DNA from 3 places in the Serratia sp. DFXYC6 genome. Region 1 is predicted to be linked to each of the others. Evidence: predicted binding sites of a transcription regulator. Region 1 holds the regulator's gene; each other region holds the start of a gene.
The links. The regulator CRP, encoded in region 1, controls carbon source genes, mostly activating them, when cyclic AMP is high. The targets are predictions, from matches to a motif close to ATGTGANNNNNNTCACAT.

Region 1 (3,276 bases):
GCTGGAAGGCAAGAAGATCGAATAAATGCGTTGAGCGCGGCGCCGGCCGCGCTCCGCCTCGATTACGCCGGTTGGCGGATCTCGAAGCTGTGGGTTACCGTGGCGGCCTTGTTGAGCATCAGCGCCACCGAGCAGTATTTCTCCGCCGACAGGTTCACCGCACGTTCGACGATCTTGTCGGTCAGATCCTGGCCGGTCACGATGAAGTGCAGGTTGATATGGGTGAACAACCGCGGGGCTTCTTCGCGGCGCTCGGAGGTCAGCTTCACCTCGCAGTCGCGCACGTCGTTGCGCCCCTTTTGCAAGATGGATACCACGTCGATCGCGCTGCAGCCGCCCACCGACATCAGCACCATCTCCATCGGGCTGGGCGCTTTATCACCGGCGTTGCCGTCCATCAGCACCTGGTGGCCGGAGGCCGATTCACCCAAAAACGTTAACCCTTCCACCCATTTAACTCTTGCCTGCATTCTGGTCACTCCGGTTGATTTCTTAAAATCAGAGTACGCTTTCGCATAGAAACAGGCAACGTAACCTGATGCTAATCATGCTGAAGCGAGACAACACGAGACACCCGCCTTACTCTGTGCTACAAACAGAGCCGCAATAAATCTTTCCGGGACACTGCATTTCAGGGAAACGCCCAGAGAAAGGCTCCTTTACCGGTATGTTAACAGAATGTAGCTTGCAGCGCTTACGGCAAGTTAATATGCTAGAGCGACAGCGTATTTTTATGACACGCCTCAAAACTTGCCGGTAGCCCTCGCTCATAACTGCGGCTACAGGCGGGTTTTACAGGGAACTCTGACCCCTGTGACACAAGGCAGCGATAACAACAGAGGATAACAGCGAATGGTTCTCGGCAAACCGCAAACAGACCCTACTCTCGAATGGTTCCTGTCTCATTGCCATATCCACAAATATCCATCGAAGAGTACGCTGATTCACCAAGGTGAAAAGGCCGAAACGCTTTACTACATCGTGAAAGGCTCCGTCGCGGTGCTGATCAAGGATGAAGAAGGTAAAGAGATGATCCTGTCCTACCTCAACCAGGGGGATTTCATCGGCGAGCTCGGATTGTTCGAAGAAGGCCAGGAGCGCAGCGCCTGGGTTCGCGCGAAAACCGCCTGTGAAGTGGCCGAAATTTCCTACAAGAAATTCCGCCAGCTGATCCAGGTGAACCCGGACATCCTGATGCGTCTGTCCGCCCAAATGGCGAGCCGCCTGCAGGTCACCTCCGAAAAAGTGGGCAACCTCGCCTTCCTGGACGTGACCGGCCGCATCGCGCAAACCCTGCTGAATCTGGCGAAGCAACCTGACGCCATGACTCACCCGGACGGCATGCAGATCAAGATCACCCGTCAGGAGATCGGCCAGATCGTCGGCTGCTCGCGTGAAACCGTTGGCCGTATTCTGAAAATGCTGGAAGATCAAAACCTGATTTCCGCCCACGGCAAAACCATTGTCGTCTACGGCACCCGTTAATCCCCGAAGAAACGGCGCAGTCTGCGCCGTTTTTTTATCTGCTCCCTGCCATGTGGCGCCGCCTGATCTACCACCCGGAAATCAACTACGCACTGCGACAAACGCTGGTGTTGTGCCTGCCGGTGCTGTTCGGCTTGTTGATTGGCCAGCTACAGCTCGGCCTGATGTTCTCTCTGGTGCCCGCCTGCTGCAATATCGCCGGTCTGGACACGCCGCATAAGCGCTTCTTTAAACGGCTGATCGTCGGCGGCACGCTGTTCGCCTTCAGCAGCGTGCTGCTGCAACAGGCACTGCTGTGGCACGTGCCGCTGCCGGCGCTGATGCTGGGCCTGGCGCTGCTGCTCGGCGTCACCGGCGAAATCAGCCCGCTGCACGCCCGGCTGTTGCCGGCGGCGCTGGTGGCCGCCATTTTCGCCCTCAGCACGGCCGGCACGGTACCTCTCTGGCAGGCGCCGCTGCTGTACGCGATCGGCACCGTCTGGTACGGCTTATTCACCTGGTTCTGGTTCAAGCTGTGGAAAGAACAGCCAATGCGCGAGACGCTCAGCCAGCTCTATCTGGAGCTGGCGGACTATTTCGAAGCCAAATACTCGTTGCTGACTCAGCACACCGATCCGCAAACCGCGCTGCCCCCGCTGCTGGTACGCCAACAAAAGGTGATGGATCTGATCAGCCTTTTATACCAACAGCTCAATTTCCTGCCGCACGCCAACAACCTCGAACAAAAGCGCCTGCAGCGCGCCTTTCAGGTGGCGATGGATCTGCAGGAGCACATCACCGTTAGCCTGCATCTGCCGGAGGAGGTGCAAAAACTGGTGGAGCAGAGCCAGGCCGAAGCGATCATTCGCCGCAACGCTCAGGTGATCGCCGGCCGGCTGCGCGTGGTGGCGCACGATATTCTCTACCATCAACATTCGAAGCGCTTCTCCATGAGCCACGAACTGGCGGCGCTGGAAAAAATGGCGGCGCAGCATCCCGATAACCCGGTCGGCCAGTTTTGTTATTACCACTTCAGCCGCATCGCTCGCCTGCTGCGCACCCAGCATCCGCTGTACCGCCGCGACCTGATGCCCGGCCAGCACCGCCTGCCGTTTTGGCCGGCGCTGGCCAGCTACCTGTCGTTCAAATCCACCGCCCTGCGCAACGCCGCACGGCTGGGGGTGACGCTGGCGGTCGGCAGCAGCCTGGGTGCGGTTTTCAACCTGCCGAAGCCTTACTGGATCCTGCTCACCATCATGCTGGTGAGCCAAAACGGGTATAACGCCACCCGGGTGCGTATTCAGCACCGTGCGCTGGGCACGATTGCCGGGCTATTGCTGGCGGCCGGGCTGTTGCAGCTGCAGCTGCCGGAAGGAGAAACGCTGAGCATCATGCTGGTGATCACGCTGCTGGCCTACCTGGTTTCGCGCAAGAACTACGGGCTGTCGGTGATTGGCTTTACGGTCACGGCGGTTTACACCCTGCAGCTGCTGGCGCTGAACGGCTCGCATTTTCTGGTGCCGCGTCTGATCGATACGCTGATAGGCTGCGTGCTGGCGTTCGGCGGCACCATTTGGCTGTGGCCGCAGTGGCAAAGCGGGCTGCTGCGCAAGAATGCCCATCAGGCGCTGGAGAACGATCAAGCCGCGCTGCGGCTGATGCTGAAGCAGCCGGAACCGGATGCCACCGCGTTGGCCTATACCCGCATGCAGGTCAACCAAGCGCACAATGCGCTGTTCACCTCGCTCAATCAGGCGATGCAGGAGCCGGGGTTCGCGTCGAATTATCTGGCGGACATGCGGCTGTGGGTCA
Region 2 (3,276 bases), on a different contig from region 1:
AAACCCTTCCAGCCCGTCGCGGGCGGCGTGATCGAGCAGCACGATGCCGCGGCTGACATTGCGCCCGCTGGGATCGTCGTCGCTGGCCACCAGCGGCCGCACCCCGGCATAGGCACGCAGAATGCGGGTCTGCGCCAGGGTGGGCGCCAGCAGCGCCCCCTCGCGGATCAGAATGTCCACCTCCTGCGGGGTCACCAGCATGTTGTCAATTTGGTCGTAGTCGATATGGGTCGAGGTGGTGCCGATCAGCGAGATGGTGTCGCCCGGCACCAGGATGTCGGCGTCCGCCGGTTTGCGGCAGCGGTTGATCACCATGTTGTTGATGCGGTGACCGAGGATCAGCAGCGCTCCCTTGGCCGGGAACATGCGGATACGCAAATCGGCGTATTCGGCGATCTGCTGGCCCCAGATGCCGGCGGCGTTGACCACCACCGCTGCGTGCAGCTCATAGCGCCGCTGATTCTGATGGTCGTAAACGCGCACGCCCGTCACCCGGTCGCCGCTGCGCAACAATCCGACCACCTGGTGGTAAGTCAGGATCTGCGCGCCGTGTTCGCGCGCATCCAGCATATTGGCGGCGGTCAGCCGGAAAGGATCGACGGTGCCGTCCGGCACCCGCACCGCGCCAATCAGCGCCGGATTAGCCGCCGGCTCCAGCCGCAGCGCCAGCTGCGGGTCGATCGCTTCGGCGTCGATGTCGGCCTGGCGACAGGCGGCGATAAACTGTTGCTGATACTCCAGCGAGTCCTGCGGCAGGGTGATGAACAGCCCATCGGTGCGCTCGATACAGTGATGCGCGATGCGTTTCAGGATGCGGTTCTCTTCGATGCACTCGCGCGCCGACTCGCCGTCGGTCACCGCATAGCGCGCGCCGCTGTGCAGCAAGCCGTGGTTGCGGCCGGTGGCGCCGGTGGCGATGTCGTGACGCTCCAGCAAAATGCAGCGCAAGCCGCGCCGCGCACAATCGCGGGCAATGCCTGCGCCGGTGGCGCCGCCGCCGATGATGATCACATCCGTTTCGCCGCCGTCAAAATAGCTGCTCATGTCGCTCCCTCAGGATCGGTAGTTATGAGCCTATTGAGCCACGGTTATTAGGGTCTTTGTTTGATAAGGAACAAGAACGAACATAAAACGAAATAAAAATGTCCACAAAAAACCATCAATGTGATCATAATCACGATTTTTGGACGTTTTTCTATTTCATAACGTTAACGAATCGCTCAAAATCCGCCGTGGTTTCATGAAAGTGTAACAATTGCGCCATTCGTCACAGCGACACCAGGCGTATTTGTCGACAATGGCGCTCGTTATGGAACACAAAAACACCACATTCGATATCCGCTCAATCATCAAATGAACGTAAAAGGTCATATTGATGTGATAACAGATAAAGCCATCGGAGGCGCTCATGTTGAGTATTTTTAAGCCGGCCGCACACATCGCCCGTGTGCCGAGCGATAAGGTAGACCCGCTCTACCGTAAGCTGCGCTGGCAAATTTTCCTGGGGATCTTCTTCGGTTACGCCGCTTACTATCTGGTGCGTAAGAACTTCACCCTGGCCATGCCTTACCTGATCGAACAAGGCTTCAGCCGCGGCGACCTCGGCTTCGCGCTGTCGGGCATCTCCATCGCCTACGGCTTCTCCAAATTCATCATGGGTTCGGTCTCCGACCGTTCCAACCCGCGAGTGTTCCTGCCTGCCGGCCTGATCCTGGCGGCGGCGGTGATGTTGTTCATGGGCTTCGTGCCGTGGGCCACCTCCAGCATCGCGGTGATGTTCGTTCTGCTGTTCCTGTGCGGCTGGTTCCAGGGCATGGGTTGGCCGCCGTGCGGCCGTACCATGGTGCACTGGTGGTCGCAGAAAGAACGCGGCGGCATCGTTTCCATCTGGAACTGCGCCCACAACGTGGGTGGCGGCCTGCCGCCGCTGCTGTTCCTGCTGGGTATGGCCTGGTTCAACGACTGGCACGCGGCGCTGTACATGCCGGCCTTCGGCGCCATCCTGGTGGCCCTGATCGCCTTCGCCCTGATGCGCGACACCCCGCAATCCTGCGGCCTGCCGCCGATTGAAGAGTACAAAAACGACTATCCGGACGACTACAGCGAAAAAGACGAAGAAGAGCTGACCGCCAAGCAGATCTTCATGCAGTACATCCTGCCGAACAAGCTGCTGTGGTACATCGCGGTCGCCAACGTGTTCGTCTACCTGCTGCGTTACGGCATTCTGGACTGGTCGCCGACCTACCTGAAAGAAGTGAAGCACTTCGCGCTGGACAAGTCTTCCTGGGCCTACTTCCTGTATGAATACGCCGGTATCCCGGGCACTCTGCTGTGCGGCTGGATGTCGGACAAAGTGTTCAAAGGTAACCGCGGCGCCACCGGCGTGTTCTTCATGACGCTGGTGACCATCGCCACCGTGGTGTTCTGGATGAACCCGGCCGGCAACCCGACCGTGGACATGATCTGTATGCTGGTCATCGGCTTCCTGATCTACGGCCCGGTGATGCTGATCGGCCTGCACGCGCTGGAGCTGGCGCCGAAGAAAGCCGCCGGCACCGCCGCGGGCTTCACCGGCCTGTTCGGCTACCTGGGCGGCTCGGTCGCGGCCAGCGCCATCGTCGGTTACACCGTGGACTTCTTCGGTTGGGACGGCGGCTTCATGGTGATGATCGGCGGCAGCATCGCAGCGGTCATCCTGCTGCTGCTGACCATGCTGAACGAGAAGAAACACCACGCGGAAATCGCCGCCAAGCGCGGTTAAGCGTCACACGACTTTTGCATGATTTAAAGGCCGCCCTGCGGCCTTTTTACTACCCTGCCCCCAACAACACGGAGAAAACGGAATGCGGACTCAAGTCAAAGCCCTGCTGACAGGGATCATTCTCGCCACCTCGATGGTCAGCGCCGCGCAGGCGGCGGACAAAGTGGTGATCGCCCACCGCGGCGCCAGCGGCTACCTGCCGGAACACACCCTGCCGGCGAAGGCGATGGCCTACGCGCAGGGCGCCGATTATCTCGAACAAGATCTGGTGATGACCAAGGACAACGAGCTGGTGGTGCTGCACGACCATTACCTCGATCGCGTCACCGACGTCGCCGAACGCTTCCCGGACCGCGCGCGTAAAGACGGCCGTTATTACGCCATCGACTTTACGCTGGCGGAGATCAAATCGCTGAAGTTCACCGAAGGCTTTGAAATCGAAAACGGCAAGAAGGTGCAGGGCTACCCTGGCCGCTTCCCGATGGGCAAATCCGACTTCCGCGTGCACACCTTCC
Region 3 (3,276 bases), on a different contig from region 1:
ACAACGCCATGCCGGCTCGGCAGGCGGTGTTGCTGCAGCGCCAAGGCGCTTACCGCAGCGCCGCCGCACAGGCGTTTATCGCCGTTTTGCAGCAACAGGGCGTTACGCCAACGCCCCCCAGCGCTGCGTCATCCCCAGCAGATGCACCAGCCCGAAGCCGAGGCAAATCAGCGAGCTGACGATGATAAAGCGTTGGCTGCGGCCGGTGTCGCGCAGGGCGAAAGGGCCGGCGACGCCGCGCAGCAGGTAGATAAAGGTGATGATAAACAGCGCGGGCCGCAGCAGCGGCAGCGGCGCGATCAGGCCCGCGCCGGACAGCGCATACAGCGCCCAAATAAACAGCACCAGCGCGATACCGGCGGTGACGACGGCCGGGAACTTTTTACCCGCTTCCGCCGCCTTAATGAAGCGATCGCCGGCGCCGCACAGCCGATAGCCGCCGGCGCCGCACAGCCGATAGCCGCGCGGCCCGGCGGTGATCACCCAAATATGCAGCAGGGCGGCGATGGCGCTCAGCGCAGCGCCGATCAGCAGCGCGGTGTTATAGAGGTGTGGCATGGTTCAGCATCCTTGTCATCAACATGTCTGGCATCAAGCGTAGACCAGAATGGGTAAGTCAGGCCGGGGGGAGCTCAACGGCCGACATTTGCAGCGCGTCTTCAGGCACCACGCGGGCCTGCGCATCGATAAATGCCAGCTGCACCGGCAGCCCGCTGTGTTTATCCACCAGTTGAACGTGGGGGCTGTCATGCAGAATATGCCGGTGGCCCCATGCCATCAGCGCAACCAGGATGGGCCCCAGGCTGCGCCCCTTGTCCGTCAAGACATATTCATGTCGCTCACGCTCGCCCGGCTCCCGGTAAGCGCGTTTGGCCAACAGTTCTTGTTCTACCATGGCATTCAGACGGTTGCTCAGCGCCTGGCGCGAAGCGCCGATATTCTCGCGCAGCTCTTCAAAACGGCGAACGCCGTAGAATGATTCGCGCAGGATCAGCAACGTCCAGCGATCGCCAAGCAGGTCCGCGGCCTGCGCCAGCCCGCACAGGGCAAGAGAAACGGTAGGGAGATCGGGAGATTTTGACATGGGCATTTTCCTTCGCTAGTCTAAGTCTTGTTTTTAGACTTATCTATATTCAAGGAGAGTATAATGCCATTTGTTAATGTGCAAACGGTGAAAGGCATGCTGGATGAACGGCAAAAAAGCGAATTGCTGTCCCGCATTACCGATCTGTTGGTGGAGATAGAAGGGCGAGGCGATCCGGCGTTCAGACAGTCGGTTTGGGTCAGAATCGATGAACATGCGCCCGAACAATGGAGCCTGGGCGGTGTGAAGCCGACGGCGGCGATGATTGCCGCGAAGTTCCCGCCGCGTTAATTCAACTATGCCGCCTGCGAAAAGGATAGGATGCCGCAGGCGCTCAAAATGTCACCGAAACTTCCCGCGATCTCTGTACCCCGTTGTGGCATAATGCGCGCCAAATCACATTCCCTATGTATAAAGAGCGAGCGCTGTGTTAAGCACTAACAACATCACCATGCAGTTCGGCAGCAAGCCGTTGTTTGAAAACATCTCTGTCAAATTCGGCGGCGGCAACCGTTACGGCCTGATCGGCGCCAACGGCTGCGGCAAGTCCACCTTTATGAAAATCCTCGGCGGCGATCTGGCGCCGAGCGGCGGCAACGTGTTCCTCGATCCGAACGAGCGCCTGGGTAAACTGCGTCAGGATCAGTTCGCCTTCGAGCAGTACAGCGTGCTGGACACCGTGATCATGGGCCACACCGAACTGTGGGCGGTGAAGGAAGAGCGCGACCGCATCTACGCCATGGCGGAGATGAGCGAAGAAGACGGCTATAAAGTGGCCGATCTGGAAGTGGCCTACGGCGAAATGGACGGCTACAGCGCCGAAGCGCGCGCCGGCGAACTGTTGCTCGGCGTGGGTATTCCGGTGGAGCAGCACTACGGCCCGATGAGCGAAATCGCGCCGGGCTGGAAGCTGCGCGTGTTGCTGGCGCAGGCGCTGTTCTCCGATCCGGAAATCCTGCTGCTCGACGAACCGACCAACAACCTGGACATCGACACCATTCGCTGGCTGGAAAACGTGCTCAACGAGCGCAACAGCACCATGATCATCATTTCGCACGACCGTCACTTCCTGAACATGGTCTGCACCCACATGGCGGATCTGGACTACGGCGAACTGCGCGTTTATCCGGGCAATTACGACGAATACATGACAGCCGCCACCCAGGCGCGCGAGCGTCTGCTGGCGGACAACGCCAAGAAGAAGGCGCAGATCAGCGAGCTGCAATCGTTCGTCAGCCGCTTCAGCGCCAACGCCTCCAAATCCAAGCAGGCCACCTCCCGCGCCCGCCAGATCGACAAGATCCAGCTGGAAGAGGTGAAAGCCTCCAGCCGCCAGAACCCGTTCATCCGTTTCGAACAGGACAAGAAGCTGTTCCGTAACGCGCTGGAAGTGGAAGCGCTCACCAAGGGCTTCGACGAAGGCCCGTTGTTCAGCAAGCTGAACCTGATGGTGGAAGTGGGCGAGAAGGTCGCGGTGCTGGGCGCCAACGGTATCGGTAAAACCACCCTGCTGAAAACGCTGGTGGGCGACGCGCAGCCGGACAGCGGTACCGTGAAGTGGTCGGAAAACGCCCGTATCGGTTACTACGCGCAGGATCACGAATACGAGTTCGACGACACCCTGAGCGTGTTCGACTGGATGAGCCAGTGGAAGCAGGAAAAAGACGACGAGCAGGCGGTGCGCAGCGTGCTGGGCCGTCTGCTGTTCAGCCAGGACGACATCAAGAAGAAAGTGAAGGTGCTGTCCGGTGGCGAGAAGGGCCGCATGCTGTTCGGCAAGCTGATGATGCAACGCCCGAATATTCTGGTGATGGACGAACCGACCAACCACCTGGATATGGAATCCATCGAATCGCTGAACATGGCGCTGGAGATGTACGAAGGCACGCTGATCTTCGTCTCCCACGACCGTGAGTTCGTCAGCTCGCTAGCGACGCGCATTCTGGAAATCACCCCGAACAAGGTGATCGACTTTACCGGCAACTACGAAGACTATCTGCGCAGCCAGGGCATCGTGTAAGCCTCGCGGCAACGCATCAGGGCGGGAATTATCCCGCCCTTTTTTTATCCGTCATTCCCCGCCGCACACCTCGCAGTGCGGATCCTTCGGCAGCTTTATCTCGCGGAACTGCATGCTCATCGCATCGAACATCAACAGTTTGCCGCGCAGCGGCTGACCGTAGTCGGCCAGC

Region 2: glpT (glycerol-3-phosphate transporter) is a predicted target of CRP. The motif match lies at 1,163-1,180, and genes of this name have one in related genera.
Region 3: AC2CGQ_RS12005 (ABC-F family ATPase) is a predicted target of CRP. The motif match lies at 1,469-1,486, and genes of this name have one in related genera.

The regions. Positions count from the first base shown of each region.
Region 1 covers NZ_JBXUNV010000006.1:23,595-26,870, forward strand. Annotated here, with positions in the region: gene AC2CGQ_RS22580 (phosphoribulokinase) at 1-25, shown strand, start outside; gene AC2CGQ_RS22585 (OsmC family protein) at 63-470, opposite strand; gene crp (cAMP-activated global transcriptional regulator CRP) at 853-1,485, shown strand; gene AC2CGQ_RS22595 (YccS/YhfK family putative transporter) at 1,536-3,276, shown strand, end outside.
Region 2 covers NZ_JBXUNV010000005.1:238,959-242,234, reverse strand. Annotated here, with positions in the region: gene glpA (anaerobic glycerol-3-phosphate dehydrogenase subunit A) at 1-1,044, opposite strand, end outside; gene glpT (glycerol-3-phosphate transporter) at 1,409-2,761, shown strand; gene glpQ (glycerophosphodiester phosphodiesterase) at 2,844-3,276, shown strand, end outside.
Region 3 covers NZ_JBXUNV010000001.1:2,458,488-2,461,763, reverse strand. Annotated here, with positions in the region: gene cynR (transcriptional regulator CynR) at 1-179, shown strand, start outside; gene AC2CGQ_RS12020 (hypothetical protein) at 103-558, opposite strand; gene AC2CGQ_RS12015 (winged helix-turn-helix transcriptional regulator) at 617-1,084, opposite strand; gene AC2CGQ_RS12010 (tautomerase family protein) at 1,148-1,375, shown strand; gene AC2CGQ_RS12005 (ABC-F family ATPase) at 1,512-3,104, shown strand; gene moeB (molybdopterin-synthase adenylyltransferase MoeB) at 3,156-3,276, opposite strand, start outside.